4 regions of the Ensifer sp. ENS03 genome follow, and region 3 is predicted to be linked to each of the others. Evidence: predicted binding sites of a transcription regulator. Region 3 holds the regulator's gene; each other region holds the start of a gene.
What was found. The regulator LexA, encoded in region 3, represses DNA repair genes until DNA is damaged. The targets are predictions, from matches to a motif close to TGTTCNNNNTGTGTTCNG.

Region 1 (4,572 bases), on a different contig from region 3:
AGCATCTTGGCGAGGTGAACGCGGTTGCGCTGACCGCCCGAGAGGTTGCCGACCTTCTGCTGCTGGTCGCCGCCCTTGAAGTTGAAGGTCGAGCAATAGGCGCGCGAGTTCATCTCGTGCTTGCCGAGCTTGATGACTTCAGCACCGCCGGAGATTTCTTCCCAGACGGTCTTGTTGCCGTCGAGCGCGTCGCGGCTCTGGTCGACATAGCCGAGGTGCACGGTATCACCGATGCGGATCGAGCCGCTGTCGGGCTGTTCCTGGCCGGTGATCATACGGAAGAGCGTCGTCTTACCGGCGCCGTTCGGGCCGATGATGCCAACGATGCCGCCCGGCGGCAGCTTCAGCGACAGGCCGTCGATCAGAAGGCGATCGCCATAGCCCTTGGTGACGCCTTCCATCTCGATGACCACCTGGCCGAGACGTTCGCCGACCGGGATGATGATCTGCGCGTCGCCGGGACGCTGGTTTTCCGCCGCGTTGACCAGTTCGTCATAGGAGCGGATACGCGCCTTAGACTTGGCCTGACGAGCCTTGGGGCTGGATGCGATCCATTCCTGTTCGCGAGCGATCGCCTTCTGGCGGGACGCCTCTTCGCGACCTTCCTGCTGCATGCGCTTGGCCTTCGCAACCAGGTAGGCCGAGTAGTTGCCCTCGTAGGGGATGCTGCGGCCGCGGTCGAGCTCGAGGATCCAGCCGGTGACGTTGTCGAGGAAGTAACGGTCGTGGGTGATCATCAGCACGGCGCCCGGATACTCGCGCAGGTGCTTTTCGAGCCAGGCGATCGTCTCGGCGTCGAGGTGGTTGGTCGGTTCGTCGAGGAGCAGCAGGTCCGGCTGCGAGAGCAGCAGCTTGCAGAGCGCGACACGACGCTTTTCACCGCCCGACAGGTTGGTGACTTCCGCGTCGCCCGGCGGGCAGCGCAGCGCTTCCATGGCCATTTCGACCTGACTTTCCAGATCCCAGAGGTTCTGGCTGTCGATGATATCCTGGAGCTTGGCGCCCTCTTCCGCCGTCTCGTCGGAATAGTTCATCATCAGTTCGTTGTAGCGGTCGACGATCGCCTTCTTCTTGGCGACGCCTTCCATGGCGTTTTCAAGCACCGTCTTCGTCGGATCGAGCTGCGGCTCCTGCGGCAGGTATCCGACGGTCGCACCTTCGGCCACCCAGGCCTCGCCGGTGAATTCCTTGTCGAGGCCGGCCATGATGCGCAGAACCGTCGACTTACCGGCACCGTTCGGGCCGAGGATACCGATCTTGGCATCCGGGTAGAACGACAGATGAACGTTCTCGAGAACCTTCTTCGCGCCGTAGGACTTATTAAGTCCGGCCATATGGTAGATGAACTGACGTGCCATGAGGGAATGCTCCGCAGGGATAAGGAAATTTGCCCGCTATGTAGGCGAATTATAGGAAGGGGGCAATGATCAAAGGCATCCGCCCCCGCCCTATCCCAAAACGAACATCCCCATCGGAACGCCCGGCAGGCTCTCCCGGAAGGCGCCTAAAGCCGGCGCGGTCAAGGCCGCACCATAAGGCGCTGCCATGGCCGACCGGGCGAAACGCCCTACCCGCGACCGGCAGTATCGGCGATACCCTTGGCGCATTTGAACTCGGTCGTGCCTGCGGCCTGGATCAGCGGCCCGAGGCTCGCAGCCTTCATGACATCGCCCGTGAGCCCGATCGTCAGCCCGGTGATGATGCTGCGGCCCTGCACGTTCTGGCAGCGCATGCGCACCCGGTCGCCGGCTCCAGCGCCAAAACTCTGGTCGAAGGCCTGCTTGATCGCCGCCTCATCGAGTTCCGCACCCACACGCTGGCGGAAAAGTGCCCCGACCGCCGAGCGGTTGAGCTCTTCCAGCATGCGTAGCTGCACCGAGAAATAGTCGTCGACCGAGCCGCTCTGGCAGGTGCCGCTTCGCAGCCACTGGTGCCGGTCGAGACCGGACTGCACGCCGGGCATGGCGATAAGCAGCCGCGCCGCGGTGTCGTCGGCCATGGCAAGCTTCGGCAGCTCCAGCCAGCTGCCCTTGCGGTCGGTTGCCCGCGCTTCTGCCGCGACCCCGCAATAGCTCTTGCGCAGCGGCCACAGGCCATGCAGCGAGAGGTTGGTGGCATCGAAGCGTTCCGCCGTCTGGCTCTCGCATTCCTTGCGTTGCGGCCGCGTCTCGCAGAAACCGGGCTGCCAGCTGACCGCCAGTACGTAGTCGGTGCGGCTGGTTGAACTCGCCGGCGGAGCACCCTTGGATGCGTCTTCACCGGCAGCAAAGGCGCCGGAACCAAGCAACAGCGTCAGCGCTGCCAGGATGCCCGCCACAGAACCTGATATCGCTTTACAAAAACGGACCATGATATCCTCCCGCAAAAACAAAACGGGAACAAATATCGCCCAAAACGGGAAAATTGCAACCCCTAATGTAATGCACCGTCAAATCGCTTGTGACCTCATGTGCAACGATCAACAAGCGGCGATTGCCTTTGCCACGCAAATCGATTTGAAATCTCAAAGGTCTGTCGATTGCTTCCGGGAGTAGAGATGTTCGGGCAGGTGAAGACGCATCAGAGCCCGACCGGTGCCAGCTTGAGCTGGCGGCATTTTCCGGCAACCACAGAAGCCCGCGGCATCCTTCTCGTCAGCCATGGCCTTGCCGAGCATTCCGGCCGATATGCCCGCTTTGCCGAGGCGATGGCCGGCCACGGCTTCCATGTCTATGCCCACGACCATCGCGGCCACGGCGCGACGCAGGCGCCTGACGCCCAGCTTGGGATGTTCGCAAGCCGCGACGGCCTCGACAAGATATTCGCGGACATCCGGGCAGTGCGGGAGATTGCGACCACCGCCCATCCGGGCTTGCCGGTCATCCTCTTCGGCCATTCCATGGGTGGACTGATCGCGCTCAATGCCGCCGAAACCGATCCCGGCCTCTACGATGCGCTTGCCGTCTGGAACTCCAACTTCCGGCCGGGCCTTGCCGGCCGTGGCGGACAGGTGATCCTGAAGATCGAAAAGGCGCTCAAAGGGTCTGACGTGCCGAGCCCGCTTCTGACCAAGCTCACCTTCGGCATGTGGGGCGGCGCCATCAAGGATCGCAAGACCGATCTCGACTGGCTGTCGCGCGACGATGCCGAGGTCGCCAAATACGCCGCCGACCCGCTCTGCGGCTTCGATGCGACGGTCTCGCTCTGGCTCGATCTTTTCCGCCTGTCCTTCGATGGCGCCCGGCCCGACCGGCTGGCGCGGCTCCGGAAAAACCTGCCCATTCATCTCGTCGGCGGCAGCGCTGACCCGTCGACCGAGATGGGCAACGCCGTCCGCTGGCTTGGCACGAAGATGAAAGCCGCCGGTCTCAGCGACGTTAGCGTCACCGTCTATGACGGCATGCGCCACGAAACACTGAACGAACTCGGCCGGGACGAGGCGACGGCCGACTTTGCCGCCTGGTGCCTGCGCGCCGTCGCAGGGCGGCGCTGACCGGAAATATCATGGCCGACATGTCGCTTCCCAAGATCGCCGCCGACCACAACCGCATCTCCTTCGGGCTGACGCTGATGGTGATCTCGGTGCTTCTGTCGCCGCTGATCGACATCTTCGCCAAGCTCGCGATCGCCACCGTTCCCTCGGCCGAAATCACCGCCGTGCGCTTTCTGCTGCAGGTCGTCTTCATCCTGCCGATCGTGCTCTTCCGCGGCAGCCTGTTTGATCTCACCTGGAAGAAGACCGGGCTGCACGCATTGCGCGGCGGTCTGCTGGTTGTGACCATGCTCTCCTTCATTACCACGCTGAAGGTTATGGAAGTCGCCGACGCGATCGCGATCTTCTTCGTCGAGCCGATCATCCTCACGATCCTCGGCAGCATCTTCCTGAAGGAGACGATCGGCTGGCGGCGCTACACCGCCTGCGGTGTCGGCTTCTTCGGCGCGCTACTCGTCATCCAGCCGAGCATGCAGGAGGTCGGCTGGATCGCCCTTCTGCCTGTTGTGGCCGCCTTCGGTCTTGCCGTTTTCCTGCTCGTCACCCGCATGGTCGCGCAAAATGAGGACCCCTGGTCGATGCAGTTTCACGCCGGCGTCTGGGGCGCGCTCTTCTGTCTCGTGCTGCTTTATTTCGGCGAAGGCACCGGTTCCGGCATCTTCGATCCGGTCTGGCCGGAAGGGTACACCTGGTATTACCTGCTCGGCGTCGGCATCACCGCCACCATTTCAGGCGTGCTCGGGGTCTATGCCTATCGCGCCGCCCCGGCCTCGGTGCTGGCGCCGCTGCAATATCTCGAAATCGTTTCGGCCACGATCTTCGGCTGGCTCGTCTTCGGCGACCTGCCCGACGCGCTGAAGTGGCTCGGAATCGCCATCATCATCGGCTCCGGCCTCTACATCATCTGGCGCGAGCGCCGCGTGCACAAGGACACGAGCGTCGCTCCGGTGTCGCCAGCCATCTGACAACAAAGCCATCTGAAAACAAAAGAAAGACCATCGGGAGGAATATCATGAAAACTGGAGGTCAGCTCATCGTTGACGCGCTCGTCGCCAACGGGGTGAAGCGCATCGCCTGCGTGCCGGGTGAAAGCTATCTCG
Region 2 (4,572 bases), on a different contig from region 3:
CGCGCAGGCCTGGCGCCTCGACAAGAAAGCGGCACTTTGCCTCTTGCCGCTCGCAGCGTGGGTCTCCTTTGCGGCTGTACTGAATTTCGCAATCTGGTTTCTCAATTGATGGCGTTGGCGCGCAGGGCATAGGTGTTCTCGCTTTCGGGCGAGCTCGCGTTGCCCCTTGCGTTGCCTCGTAAACAGCTACGCGCTCGAGCAATTCGATCTTCTTTTCGAGACCTACGCGCTTGCCGCGATGAGAGTCGACGAACTGTTGAGCAAACAATCTCCTGAGCAAGACCTTGTGTAGGACTATCGCGAAATATGCCTGGACATCCAGGAAAGGAAATCCGAGTAAATTTGGGGCGACTTACAAGCTATTTTCCCGGTTTTCCTGTAGCCAGCCGGCAAGCTCCCGGCGCACGACGTGTTCGAGCACGGCCATGCCTTCGGCGCTGTCGTTCAGGCAGGGGATGTGGGTGAACTTCTCGCCGCCATTGTGATGGAAGCTTTCGGCCGCCTGCTCGGCGATCTCTTCCAACGTTTCCAGACAGTCGGAGACGAAGCCCGGGTTGAGGACGGCAATGCGCTTGACACCGTCCTGCGCAAGTTTTTCGACCGTCTTGTCGGTATCGGGCTGCAGCCATTCCTCAGGCCCGAAGCGCGACTGGAAGGTGACCTGCAGCTTCTCCTTCGACCAGCCGAGCTTTTCGCGCAAAAGCCGCGCGGTCTTCTGGCACTGGCAGTAGTAGGGATCGCCCTTGTCGAAATAGCTCTTCGGAATGCCGTGGAAGGAGGTCAGAACCACCTCCGGCACCCAGTCGAGCGTCGCCAAGTGACGCTCGATCGAGGTTGCCAGAGCGTCGATGTAGACGGGATCGTCGTGGTAGGGCGGAACGGTGCGCAGTGCCGGCTGCCAGCGCATCTTCAGAAGCGCCTCGAAGGCCTTGTCATTAACGGTGGCGGTGGTGGCGGCGGCATATTGCGGATAGAGCGGGAAGACGAGAATGCGTTCGCAGCCGGCCTTCTGCAGTGCGTCCATGCGCGAGGCGATCGACGGCTGGCCGTAGCGCATGCCCCAGTCGACGATGACGTTAGGCTGGTCGGCGAAGGACTTCGCCATCAGTTCGGACTGGTTGCGGGTGTAGGTCCGGAGGTAGCTTTCGTTCAAGTCCTTGTTCCAGATCGTCTCATAGGCCTTGCCGACCTTGCCGGGGCGGGTGTTGAGCACGATGCCGAACAGGATCGGGTACCAGAACAGTCGCGACCACTCGATCACCCGGCGGTCGGTCAGAAACTCCTTCAGGTAGCGGCGCATCGAGGTGTAGTCGGTGCCATCGGGCGTGCCGAGATTGACCAGCAGCACTCCAATGCCGCCGTGTTTAATATTGGGGTGACTGGCAGGTTTTTTGAGCATCACATCCTTCTTCATTTATCAACCCAATGAAATACGCATGGAATGCGGGATGGATCAGCGGCGACTGAAAATTCTGAAGCGACCAGGGAAAGCGTTCTTGATTGAAAGCTCCGATACTGGAAGCGGAACACAGCGACCGTTCATCTTCGACATTCGCCTGCGGCTCCCCGCGAAACCTTGACGAACATAACGTGAACATCTAAAGTCGCGTCATGACACCTATGGCACTTGGAAAGAAGCTGGCGATCCTATCGGACGCAGCCAAGTACGACGCCTCATGCGCCTCGAGCGGTGGCGAGAAGCGAGATTCACGCAAAGGAGGAATAGGATCTTCCGGTGGGAGCGGTATTTGCCATGCCTACACGCCAGATGGGCGATGCATATCGCTATTAAAGATCCTGATGACGAACTTCTGCATCTTCGACTGTGCCTATTGCATCAATCGCGTCAGTTCCAATGTCGAGCGCGCGCGGTTTAGCGTCGAAGAAGTGGTATCATTGACGCTCGAGTTTTACCGACGCAACTACATTGAAGGCTTGTTTCTCTCCTCCGGTATCATCCGCTCGCCTGACCAGACCATGGCCGACATGGTCCGCATTGCCCGAACGCTGAGAGAAGTCCACGAATTTAAAGGCTACATTCACCTCAAGACCATCCCCGACGCACAGGCTGAGCTCATTCGTGAGGCCGGCCTTTGGGCCGACCGGTTGTCAATAAATGTCGAACTTCCAAGGGATTCGAGCGTAAGGAAGTTCGCGCCGGAGAAGCGGCCGGAAACCATTCGTGCCGCCATGGCACAGGTTCGGCTGGAAGGTGAAGCCGCGCAAGACAAGACCCACACCGGCCGCAAGCCGCAACGCTTTGCCCCTGCCGGCCAGAGCACGCAGATGATTGTCGGCGCTGATGGCGCCGACGATACCGCCATCCTGTCCTGCGCAACCCGGCTTTATAGCGGTTACAAGCTGCGGCGCGTTTACTATTCGGCGTTCTCACCGATCCCGGACGCTTCCTCTGCGCTTCCCCTGGTTCAGCCACCGCTTGTTCGCGAGCACCGGCTCTATCAGGCCGACTGGCTTCTGCGATTTTATGGCTTTACGACCGACGAGATCGCGACCGGCACGCAAGGAGGCTTTCTGGATCTGGAGCTCGATCCGAAGACGGCATGGGCGCTGCAGAACCGGCAATTCTTTCCGGTCGACGTCAACCTCGCCTCCCGCGATACGCTTCTGCGCGTGCCGGGATTTGGGACGCGCGTGGTCGACCGCATCATCACCGCGCGACGCAACCGCCGCCTCCGTGTCGAGGATCTCGCTCGAATGGGAGCGCTGACACGAAAGGCCCGCCCCTTCGTTGCCCTGCCCGGCTGGAGCCCCGGCGGTTTGACGGACAGCGGCGATCTGCGCGCGCGCCTGGCGCCCCCGCCAAAGCAACTTCAGCTTCTATGACTTACGGGGTCTCACTTCCGGACAAGGGAACTTTTGATGCCTGGCGAAATGCCGCCAGGCGCGCTATCAGCCACCGGATCGCCCCCGACCAAATTGACTGGAATAGCGCGGGCGGCCTATTCGACAGGGCCTTTCTCCCGGAGACTACAGGCGAGCACGCAGCACGCGTTCCTCAAGCCTTCATGACTTTGGCGCAGTCCGTGATCTGGCATTCAGCACCAGAACGCTTGGCGCTCCTTTATCGCGCGCTTTGGCGCCTCGACAGGCGCGAGGGCGAGCCGCTCTCGCCCGCCGATCCGCTCGGTCGCAAACTGTCGCTTATGCGGAAATCCGTCGCACGGGACATTCACAAGATGCATGCATTCGTTCGCTTCCGCGAAATCTCAGCAGAGGGTCCGCGTCGACGCTTTGCCGCCTGGTTTGAGCCGACGCACAATACGCTGGAGCCGGGAAGCGCTTTCTTTGCCCGCCGGTTCGGCGACATGGATTGGATGATTGCGACGCCGCGCTTGACCGCCCTTTTTGTTGACGGCGCGTTGACCTTTGATCAGGGTGGCACGAAACCAGACCTGCCGGAGGATGCGGCCGAGAAACTTTGGGCAGCCTATTTCGTCAACATCTTCAATCCGGCCCGCATCAAGCTCGACGCCATGCAGTCGGAGATGCCGAAGAAATACTGGCACAACCTGCCGGAAACGCGCCTGATCCCCGAGATGCTCGCCGCAGCGGAAGCACGGGTGAAAAAGATGCACGAGGCAGGCATCTCCGCGCCGCGAACGGGCGCAGCCCCGGTGTCCGAGCGCTATCGGGCTTCAATGCCGCAGCCGCCCGAGCAAATTGACACCCTGGAGGAGGCATCGAAGGCCGCGGCACAATGTCGGCGTTGCGACCTGTGCGAATCCGCGACGCAGACCGTCTGGGGTGAAGGTGCCGCTGACGCGCAGCTCATGATCGTCGGCGAACAGCCTGGCGACCGGGAAGATATCGAGGGCCGCCCGTTTACGGGGCCGGCCGGGCAGTTGCTTCGGGCATTGCTTTCCGACGCCGGTATAGACGCAAGGACGCTGTGGCTGACGAACGCCGTCAAGCATTTCAAGTTCAGCCCACGTGGCAAGCGGCGCCTGCACCGCAATCCGGACCGCGGTGAAATTGCTCATTGTCGCTGGTGGCTGGGACTGGAACTGACCCTTGTCAAACCGAAGTTGACGGTGGCGCTTGGCGCGTCCGCGGCCTTCGCCCTCACAGGCGACAACCGTCCAATGGCGGAGCGGCGGGGGGAGATTGAAACCGGTCTTCACGGCGGCCCCGTCCTCGTGACATGGCATCCTTCCTATATTCTGCGTGCAGGCGACCCAGCAGCCGCCACGATCGCCCGAGATGATTTGGCGCGTGACCTGGCCAAGGCCATGGCAGTTATCTATGAAAGAGGAGTGGAGCAACTCAACCAGAGATCGTGCTGAGTTACCGAATATGCAGCCTCCGGCCGTACGAGGGGATGGCGAGAGTGAAAGAGAGGCACGTACTGCTTGGTCGCTTGGCGCTTCCCAGCCTACCCTACTCTTGAGGATCTATCGGCCGGAGCTTCCATGATGCCCAGGTGCTTGGTGACCAGGACTGAAAGGCGTCCGATCGAGGGGTGGAGTTTCTTGCATTGGATTAGAAGCCTTCTAATATGTACTCAGGTTTTAGGGACTGGGGCATGGCGAGAAGTCTGACGGTTACGGTGTC
Region 3 (4,572 bases):
GCGGGAAGGCCAACTCGTCGAACGGCTCCTGAGGCGGACGCCGATTTAACGATCTTGTTGTCGAGGGCAGGGCGGTCGGCAGTTTTGGCCGTCCCGTAGCAATTCCGAATCTCTCAACAAGGGCCGTGGCCGCGCAGGCGAATGACCGGTTCCTCGCGGTCTTCCGCTCTGTTGGGGTGCCCTCGAAAACTTTTCGGCAACCCATCAAACGCATAATGCGGTCTCGAATCAGGATGGGGACCGATGGCCAAAGCCACTACGAAACGTCGACGCCGCAGTTCGGGCCGAAGCACCAGCAAACAGGGCGGCATGGCGCCGTGGTATCTGGCCGCAGCGCTCACCCTTGGCGGCGTCATGGTCTACGACCATCGCGCCGAGTTGCGGCACTGGCCGGTGGTTTCGGATGTCATGGCCTTTGCATCGCGATCGGAAACGAAGCCGAAGCCTCAGCGCGCGGTTCCTGAAGCGCAGGAGCGCGTTGCGCAGCAGGCGGATAGGCACAAACCAAATCCGAAGCCCAACCCGGCGACGAAGGTTGTCCTGGCCGCCCCGGTGCCGTCGGTGAATGTCGGCGTCACGCCGCCAACCCCTCTCGTGCGGCCGAATGAAGAGGTGAAGACGGCATCCATCCGTACCGATCAGTTCTATTTTTGCGGCATTCGCAACGACAACTGCGTGATCGATGGCGCGACCTTCGTCTTCCATGGCGAGACGATCCGCGTCGCCGATGTCGATGCACCGCGAATCCGCCAGGCAAGCTGCGACAAGGAGCGTTCGCGCGGCTTCTACGCCAAGCAGCGCCTGCGCGAATTGCTGAATGCTGGCGACTTCAGGCTGATCTCGGCGGGAGGGCGATCAGATGCCAAGGCCGGCGAGAAACTGCGCCTGGTCACACGCGGTGACCAATCTCTTGGACGTGTACTCGTTTCCGAGGGGCTCGTGCGGCCGTGGGAAGGGCGCCCGACGCCCTGGTGCTGAGATCAGCTGGGAGACGATCGGCGGACATCGTCGATCGTTCTGTGGAAAGTATCCGTCCTGCAATTCGACGGCGCGTTTTTCAGAAAATGCCTCTTGCGGTTTTTCTGCAATCATTCTAAATCCGCGCCAACGCTTGGTTATCCGAGCTGTGAGGCCTCGTGGCGGAGTGGTGACGCAGAGGACTGCAAATCCTTGTACCCCGGTTCAATTCCGGGCGAGGCCTCCAATAATCTCACCTCGTTAAATTTGGTTTGGCGTTCTGCCTTAGGGCAGCGCGGTAAAATTCGCGACCCCACGTCCGCGCAAGCCACGTCTCCTATGCCTCCGTCGGATCTTATCGCTTCGGTGAATTCGGTAGAGGGGGAACGATGACTCCGCTGAGATCAACCGCATCGGTAGCGTCCGTCAACATTAAGAACGGAGGCAATGGCATCAATGAAAAAGAGACTGATCCTGACGGCGTTGGCGTGTTTTGCGGCGACCGCTATGGAGGCGCGCGCGGACGACCTGGTTTTCCAGCTGAAGAACAACACCGGCGCGGTACTGACGAATTTCTATACGTCGCCGGTCGGCGTCAATGAATGGGAAGACGATGTTTTCGGTCGGCAGGTCCTGAACCCCGGCGAGAGCATGGAGATCACCATATCCGACGGGCGGGACGTCTGCAAATACGACATGCGATTCGAATTCGAGGAAGGCTCGGCCCTCGATACGACCGAGGACACGCAGGATCTCTGCGAACTCGGCGAATACACGATCCACGAATAAGCGATCTGGATTTCAGGTCGCCTTAAATGGAAAGAGCCTCGCCACTTTCTGTGGCGAGGCTCTTTTGATTCGGCGTTCTGCCTGGAATTCAATGGTAGCGGCGGATCAGCCCGACGAGCTTGCCCTGGATCTTCACGCGATCCGGTCCGAAAATGCGCGTCTCGTAGGCGGGGTTGGCCGCTTCGAGTGCAATCGACGCGCCCTTGCGACGGAAGCGCTTCAGCGTCGCTTCCTCGTCGTCCACGAGCGCCACGATGATGTCGCCGGGATTGGCCGAGTTGCCGTTGCGGATGATCACCGTGTCGCCATCGAAGATGCCGGCCTCGATCATCGAATCGCCCTTTACTTCGAGGGCGTAATGCTCGCCGCTGCCGATCATGTCGAGCGGAACGGTAATGTCATGGGTGTTGTTCTGGATCGCCGAGATCGGCACGCCGGCAGCGATGCGCCCCATCACCGGGACGGAAACAGACGTGCTTTCGGCGACCGGCGCCGGCTTCGGCGTGGCAGGAGCGGCGGCCGGCGGCTTTCCGAGGCTGCCCTCGATCACGCTCGGCGAGAAGCCTCTGCGCGGCTGTTGCTGGCCGGCGGCGTAGGCTTCCGGAAGCTTGATGACTTCGAGCGCGCGCGCCCGGTTCGGCAACCGGCGAATGAACCCGCGCTCTTCGAGCGCCGTGATCAAACGGTGAATGCCGGACTTCGACGCCAGGTCGAGCGCGTCCTTCATTTCATCGAAAGACGGCGGTACGCCCGACTCCTTCATGCGTTCGTGGATGAACAGAAGCAATTCCTGTTGCTTGCGGGTCAGCATGGCACGTCGCTCCAGAGGCGTGAAACAAATCAAGAACAGACACTATCTGTTCCATATGTGTTCCGCAAGTGCCTAAAATTCCGTGAATTCAGGCAATTGGCTGCTTCTGTGGGGGGCGATTGGTCACTTTTGCGGGAGCGGGGCGGTTTTCGGCGACGGTTGCGTCCCAAAACAGCGCCGGGCAGGCCGGTCGCGCGCGTGATTCGAACGAATCGCGGCTCTCTTCGCGGAGAGACTTAAGTCGCTTGCGAGGCCGAGCAGGCGTCTTCGAACTCCTTCACCGTTTCGGCGCTGTTGTCTTCCGGAAGCACTGCGTCGGCCGCATCGGTCGCAACGGGCGTATCGCCGTCATAAACGAAGGACTGGATGTAGAACGCGAGCGCGCCCTTCCAAACATTGCGTCCATCGATCTGATGGCACGGCACGGCCCGTTCGAAATCGGTCTGGAGTTCATCCACCGTCGCGGCACTGAGCTTGACGTCAGGCATATTGGGCGATGCGACTATCGAAGCGAGAAGCAGGGCGGCAAGCACGGTGATCGTCCACTTGATGAAGGGGTGGGACTACGGGGTGGTAAACGATGTGAACCGCGCTTTCGTTCCGAAGTCCAGCAAGCATGGCGATCACTCTGCCTTGTTCAACAGCTCTTTGCCCGCAGGCTGTGGCTGATTTGCGCCAGCCGCTCCATCTCAACCTCGTCTCGGCCGTTCTTTATGGACCGGCGCGGAGAATGCATCGGAGCTGCCAGCTTTCGCATCGGGCCTGGGGCGCGCAAAAATCCCTGCGGGGAAGGGCCTTCACCGTCTCGACAGGCCTCTAAAAAAAGATAACTTTGCGTGGAAAGTGGGGTGGTTGCATGCATAGATTGTCGTTGGTGGTGCTCGGCCTGTTGCTCACGGCTGGAGCGGCGTCTGCTGAAGAAGGGCGTTCGAATATCTGGAAACGGATCAACGCCTGGACGGTGGGATCCGATCCTTCCCTGGGAGGCTCGTGTTACGCGGCGACGAGCTATGACGCCGGCGCTATCCTTCGTATCGGCTTTTATCCGCGGGGATCGACGAACCTGGCGTTTCTTTCGATCGGCAATGCCGAATGGAAATCCATCGAGCCGCAGCGGGAATACGATGTTGCCTTGCAGCTCGACCGTGGTCGTCAGTGGCCGGCCGTTGCGTTCGGTGTTGATCTGACCGGAGCCAAGGCCCTTGTCGTCAACTTTTCCAACACCGACTTCTTTACCGAATTCGTTCGCAAAAACACCTTGGCGCTGGCCTTCGAGGGGCGCGTCGTCGCGAGCCTCAGCCTGCGTGATTCGATGAAGGCGGTAAGCGAGATGTTCAAGTGCCAGGAGGCGGTGAGCGCCTTGATCCCGAATGGCGGTCAGGGAGCGGCGAACGATCCCTTTGCGGGCGCCGGTGGCAATGCGCCGAACAACGATCCCTTTGCCGGCGGCGGCCAGACCAAGTCGTCGAAAGATCCTTTCGCCATGTGATGGGCGCGTCCGCTTGCCGCAGAGAGGTGAATATTCCTAAAATATTGCCTGGGATCGGCTAGGCACCCTCGACAGTGACGGGGGGACCTATCAAAATGCGGGCAAACGGGGGTTTTGCATGCGTAGATTGCTGGTCGGATTGGTAAGCTGTCTGATCGCCGCGGGATCGGCCGCGGCTGAGGAGTCCGAAATCATCAAGTGGAAGGATGTCGACGGCTGGACCGTTGCATCCGACACCTCGATGGAGGGCTCCTGCTTCATCTCGTCGGTATTCGACGGCGGGGTCACCTTGCGCCTTGGGTTCTATCCCAAGGGCTCCGAGTCGCCGCTCTATATGAGCTTCGCCAGCGACGACTGGAGGTCGCTCGAGGTCGGCAAAGAGTACGACCTGACCTTCCGCTTCGACAAGACCGATCCCTGGAGCGCCTCGGCGACCGCCGCCGGTGATGCGAGCGGAAAGTTTCTGTTCGTGAACGTCACCGACGCCGAGTTCCTGACGGGCTTCGTGCGCAAGCGGGCCTTGGCC
Region 4 (4,572 bases), on a different contig from region 3:
CAGAGAGCACCTGGGCGATCTGCATCACCTGCTCCTGGTAAACGATAACGCCCTGCGTTTCCTTGAGCAGGTGGTCGATCTTCGGATGGATCGACTCGACCTCTTCCTCGCCATGCTTACGGGCGTTATAGACCGGGATGTTCTCCATCGGGCCTGGGCGATAGAGCGCCACGAGTGCGATGATGTCCTCGATGCAGTCGGGCCGCATGCCGATCAGCGCCTTGCGCATGCCGGCACTTTCCACCTGGAACACGCCGACCGTTTCGCCGCGCGACAGCATCTCGTAGGTCTTCAGATCATCGAGTGGGATGCTCGCGAGATCGACCTCGATGCCGCGCTGCTTGACGAAATCGACCGCGACCTTCAACACCGTCAGCGTCTTCAGGCCGAGGAAATCGAACTTGACGAGACCGGCCTGCTCGACCCACTTCATGTTGAACTGGGTGACCGGCATGTCGGAGCGCGGATCGCGATACATCGGCACCAGCTGCGACAACGGCCGGTCGCCGATCACGATACCGGCGGCGTGGGTCGAGGCGTGGCGGTAAAGGCCTTCGATCTTCTGGGCGATATCGAGAAGGCGGGCGACCACCGGCTCCTTCTCGGCCTCTTCCTGCAGGCGCGGCTCCTCCTCGATCGCCTTGGAAAGCGGCGTCGGGTTGGCGGGGTTGTTGGGCACCAGCTTGCAGATCTTGTCGACCTGACCATAGGGCATTTCGAGCACGCGACCGACGTCGCGCAAGGCGGCACGGGCCTGCAGCGAACCGAAGGTGATGATCTGCGCCACCTGTTCGCGACCGTACTTGCGCTGAACGTAGCGGATCACCTCTTCGCGCCGGTCCTGGCAGAAGTCGATGTCGAAGTCGGGCATCGAGACGCGCTCGGGATTGAGGAAGCGTTCGAACAGCAACGAGAAGCGCATCGGATCGACGTCGGTGATCGTCAGCGCATAGGCGACGAGCGAGCCGGCGCCCGAGCCGCGGCCCGGCCCGACGGGGATGTCGTGCTGCTTGGCCCATTTGATGAAGTCGGCAACGATCAGGAAGTAGCCGGGGAATTTCATGCGCTCGATGACGCTCAATTCGAAGGCCAGGCGCTCGCGGTACTCCTCTTGGGTGTAGCCGGGCGCCATACCGAGTCTCGCGAGACGGTCTTCGAGGCCCTCCTCCGCCTGGCGACGCAGTTCGTCCGACTCGGCGCGCTCGGCCTCCTCCGGATCCGCCGTCGCGCCGGTAAAGCGCGGCAGGATCGGCCCACGGGTCTTCAGCATGAAGGAGCAGCGTCGGGCGATCTCGATCGTGTTTTCCAGTGCCTCGGGCAGATCGGCAAACAGCGCCGCCATTTCTTTGCGGCTCTTCAGATAATGGTCCGGTGTCAGGCGGAACCGGCTGTCGTCCGACACCATGGCGTTGTGCGCTACCGCCATCAGGGCGTCATGCGCCTCATAGTCGGAGGGCGACGGGAAGAAGGCTTCGTTGGTGGCGACAAGCGGAATGTCGAACTTGTAGGCAAGCTCGATCATCCGGCTCTCGTGCCGCCGGTCGTGGCCACCGTGGCGCTGCAGCTCGATATAGAGCCGATCGCCAAAGAGATCATGCAAGGCTTCGAGACGCGCTTCGGCGAGCGCCGTGGAGCCCGCCTTCATGGCGATATCCACCGGGCCACCGGACGCGCCGGTCAGCGCAATCAAGCCCTCTGTGCCGCATTCGCCAAGCCAGGAGCGCGTAATGCGCGTCGCCTGGCTGCCCTCGCCGCTCAGATAGGCACGACTGACGAGATCGACGAGGCGCGTATAGCCGTTATCTGTGGCGGCGATGAGCACGATCGATGGCAGCTTTGCGAGCTGATGCCCATGGCCGCGCCGATCTCCCTCGGTCTCGTCTTCCATGTCGATCGCCAGCTGGCAGCCGGTGATCGGCTGCAGCCCGTCACCGGCCGCCTTCTGCGAGAATTCAAGGGCTGCGAAAAGATTGTTGGTGTCGGCGATCCCGATCGCCGGCTGGTTATCGGCGACCGCCTTGCCGATGACCTTCTTCAGCGGCAGAGCGCCTTCGAGCAAGGAGAAGGCAGAGTGGACGCGCAGATGCACGAACTGCGGATCCGTGCCGAGCGCCTCACTCGATGCTGCCTTGCTGTCGTCTGCCATTGTCGCACCCTGATTCCTGTCCCGTCGGAAGGATATCCCGTTTATCGCCCGTCATGTCCAGATTCCCCTGGCATGTCGTCCCCCTTATTCAACGGGGATGAGACGCTTTGCGGAGGTGCTTGAGAGAAGATGTTGACGCCCGCCTTCAGAGGCCGAGCGCAATGAAAGAGATGCTTGCGATGAACAGGCTCATCGACGCGAAGGCGGCGAGGTCACGAACAAAATCAGTCATAACATGGCTCCTTTTCCGTTATGTTTTTACTTTGTTCTATTTTTGTTCGCGCGTCAAGCAGTGCACAGGCATTCTGTTCACGATGGTTAACATCGCGCCCGAATGCAGGTTAACTGACGACGAAGCCGCTTGAGGAAAGCGCGGCGCCCGCATATCAAGAGGAACGACCACGCGGAGCGCTCCGACATGCTTGCACGCCTGATTCTCCCCTTGCTGATCCTGCTTCCGACCACCGTCTCCGCAGCAGAGACGATAGACCCCGCCCGCATCGTCTCGGCGGCGAGCGGCGACTGGAACAAGGACGGGAGCCAGGATCTCGCGCTCATCGTACGACCCGCCCAAGGCAGCGACGAGGACAACGGCATCTATCTCTACCTCACCGGCGACAACGGCGCGCTGGCATTAAAGTCGGCCATTCCGAACAAGGTCTGGGGTCAGTTCGAACTCGTCGGCCAAGCGCCGTCGATCGAGGCGCTGCCGAGCGGCTCGTTGCTCATCACCAGTCAGAACGATGCCATCGGGCGCGACCGCTGGGAACAGAAGCTGACGGTCGCCTATCGCAACTTCGACTTCGTCGTGGCGGGCTACACCTACTCGTCCTACGATACGCTCGATCCGGACAACACCGCGCAATGCGACCTCAACGTGCTGACGGGCAAGGGCAAATCGAACGACAAGCCAATCACCGCGAAAGGCGAGCTCATCCTTCTCAAGGACTGGAGCGACGATCGCGGGCAGAAGGCGTGCGGTCCGTAATAACTGGGTGATTGTTCTCCATTTGTTCTTTACAACTTCAGCGGATCGCGACATCCTCCGGCGCGAACGTATGAGGAACAATCATGGCCGCGCTCGAAGCACTCAGAGAATTCATCGTTGAAGCCAAATCAAAAACCTATGTCGGCGGCGGCGGGCAGCGACCGTCGTCACGCCCGGGTTCCCACGACATCGGCTACGAGCGGGATAGCTGGCGCTACCTCGACAGCTATTTCGGCGGGACCGATTTCGCAGGCCAGGAGACCGTGTGGCAGAATGACGAGCCGCACTGGGCGATGAACTACTTCGGCCGGATCATCCGTCCTGACCTCATAAACGGCGAAAAGGCAGGCGTCGTCATCAGGGCGGCGCTTCAGGCGATGTACCGCGACAAGCGGCATTTCCTCGGCGGCACGGAGTTCCGGCACGCCCATGGCTACTACATCGACAACAGCCGCGGCGACACCTCACATTTTTCCGGGCATGAGGTCATCTTCGTCGACGGCGAGGAAGCCTACGAGCTCGACTATCGCGGCGGTCTGATCAGGCGTTGAGGGCAAGGCAGCAAGTGACGCAAGAGCGCGCAGCGGTTCGCGAATCTGAAGGATCGCGGCGCGCTTTGGACGCCAAACGCCGCGGATCGCCGGCGAAGCTGGTAATCGCTGTGTCAGACGCACGCATTCATTCAAGAAACGACGTTGCAAGTCACAGCGTGGGGTCAATCGTAACGCAAGGCTTGCACCGGATCGAGGCGCGAGGCGCGCCAGGCCGGAAAGATCGTGGCGAGGAAGGAAAGGGTCAGCGCCATGACGACGACGAGTGCGGTCTCGTCTGCGTTCATATCGGCCGGGAGCTGGTTGAGGAAATAAAGCTCAGGGCTGAATATCGTCGTTCCCGAGATCCAGGAGAAGAACTGTCGGATGGATTCGATGTTGAGGCAGACGACGACGCCGAGCGCCACGCCCGCGACCGTTCCGGCAACGCCGATTGCAGCCCCCGTCATGAAGAAGATGCGCATCACCGAGCCGGAGGTCGCGCCCATGGTCCGCAGGATCGCGATGTCGCTGCCCTTGTCCTTCACCAGCATGATCAGGCCGGAGATGATGTTGAGTGCCGCGACCAGCACGATCAGCGACAGGATCATGAACATCACGTTGCTCTGGACCTCGAGCGTCGAGAAGAAAGTCTTGTTGCGGTCGCGCCAGTCGGTGATGAAGATTTGCCGTCCGGCCGCATCCTCGATCGGCTGGCGCAACTCCTCAACGACATCAGGATGCTCGACGAAGATCTCGATCGACTGGACCAGTCCCTCGGCGTTAAAGAACAGCTGCGCTTCTTCAAGCGGCATGAAGATGATCGTCGCGTCATACTCCGACATGCCGATCTCGTAGATTGCCGAGACGGTATAGGCTTTCACACGCGGGTTCATGCCGAGCGGCGT

Region 1: the regulator LexA is predicted to act here: its motif matches at 2,364-2,381, upstream of IB263_RS10435 (ribonuclease T2).
Region 2: the regulator LexA is predicted to act here: its motif matches at 1,580-1,597, upstream of IB263_RS33505 (putative DNA modification/repair radical SAM protein).
Region 4: the regulator LexA is predicted to act here: its motif matches at 2,411-2,428, upstream of dnaE (DNA polymerase III subunit alpha).

Annotation. Positions count from the first base shown of each region.
Region 1 is NZ_JACVAV010000002.1:756,315-760,886, forward strand. It holds gene ettA (energy-dependent translational throttle protein EttA) at 1-1,358, opposite strand, end outside; gene IB263_RS10435 (ribonuclease T2) at 1,568-2,350, opposite strand; gene IB263_RS10440 (alpha/beta fold hydrolase) at 2,537-3,472, shown strand; gene IB263_RS10445 (DMT family transporter) at 3,484-4,437, shown strand; gene IB263_RS10450 (thiamine pyrophosphate-binding protein) at 4,485-4,572, shown strand, end outside.
Region 2 is NZ_JACVAV010000020.1:21,441-26,012, forward strand. It holds gene IB263_RS33495 (TspO/MBR family protein) at 1-109, shown strand, start outside; gene hemH (ferrochelatase) at 353-1,399, opposite strand; gene IB263_RS33505 (putative DNA modification/repair radical SAM protein) at 1,621-2,844, shown strand; gene IB263_RS33510 (UdgX family uracil-DNA binding protein) at 2,841-4,304, shown strand; gene IB263_RS33515 (sensor histidine kinase) at 4,544-4,572, shown strand, end outside.
Region 3 is NZ_JACVAV010000007.1:53,572-58,143, reverse strand. It holds gene IB263_RS22460 (hypothetical protein) at 1-32, shown strand, start outside; gene IB263_RS22455 (thermonuclease family protein) at 244-978, shown strand; tRNA gene IB263_RS22450 (tRNA-Cys) at 1,131-1,204, shown strand; gene IB263_RS22445 (hypothetical protein) at 1,405-1,746, shown strand; gene lexA (transcriptional repressor LexA) at 1,835-2,557, opposite strand; gene IB263_RS22435 (hypothetical protein) at 2,794-3,090, opposite strand; gene IB263_RS22430 (hypothetical protein) at 3,429-4,046, shown strand; gene IB263_RS22425 (hypothetical protein) at 4,174-4,572, shown strand, end outside.
Region 4 is NZ_JACVAV010000018.1:222-4,793, reverse strand. It holds gene dnaE (DNA polymerase III subunit alpha) at 1-2,146, opposite strand, end outside; gene IB263_RS32890 (hypothetical protein) at 2,565-3,134, shown strand; gene IB263_RS32885 (DUF5680 domain-containing protein) at 3,218-3,685, shown strand; partial or broken gene IB263_RS32880 (lipoprotein-releasing ABC transporter permease subunit) at 3,850-4,572, opposite strand, start outside.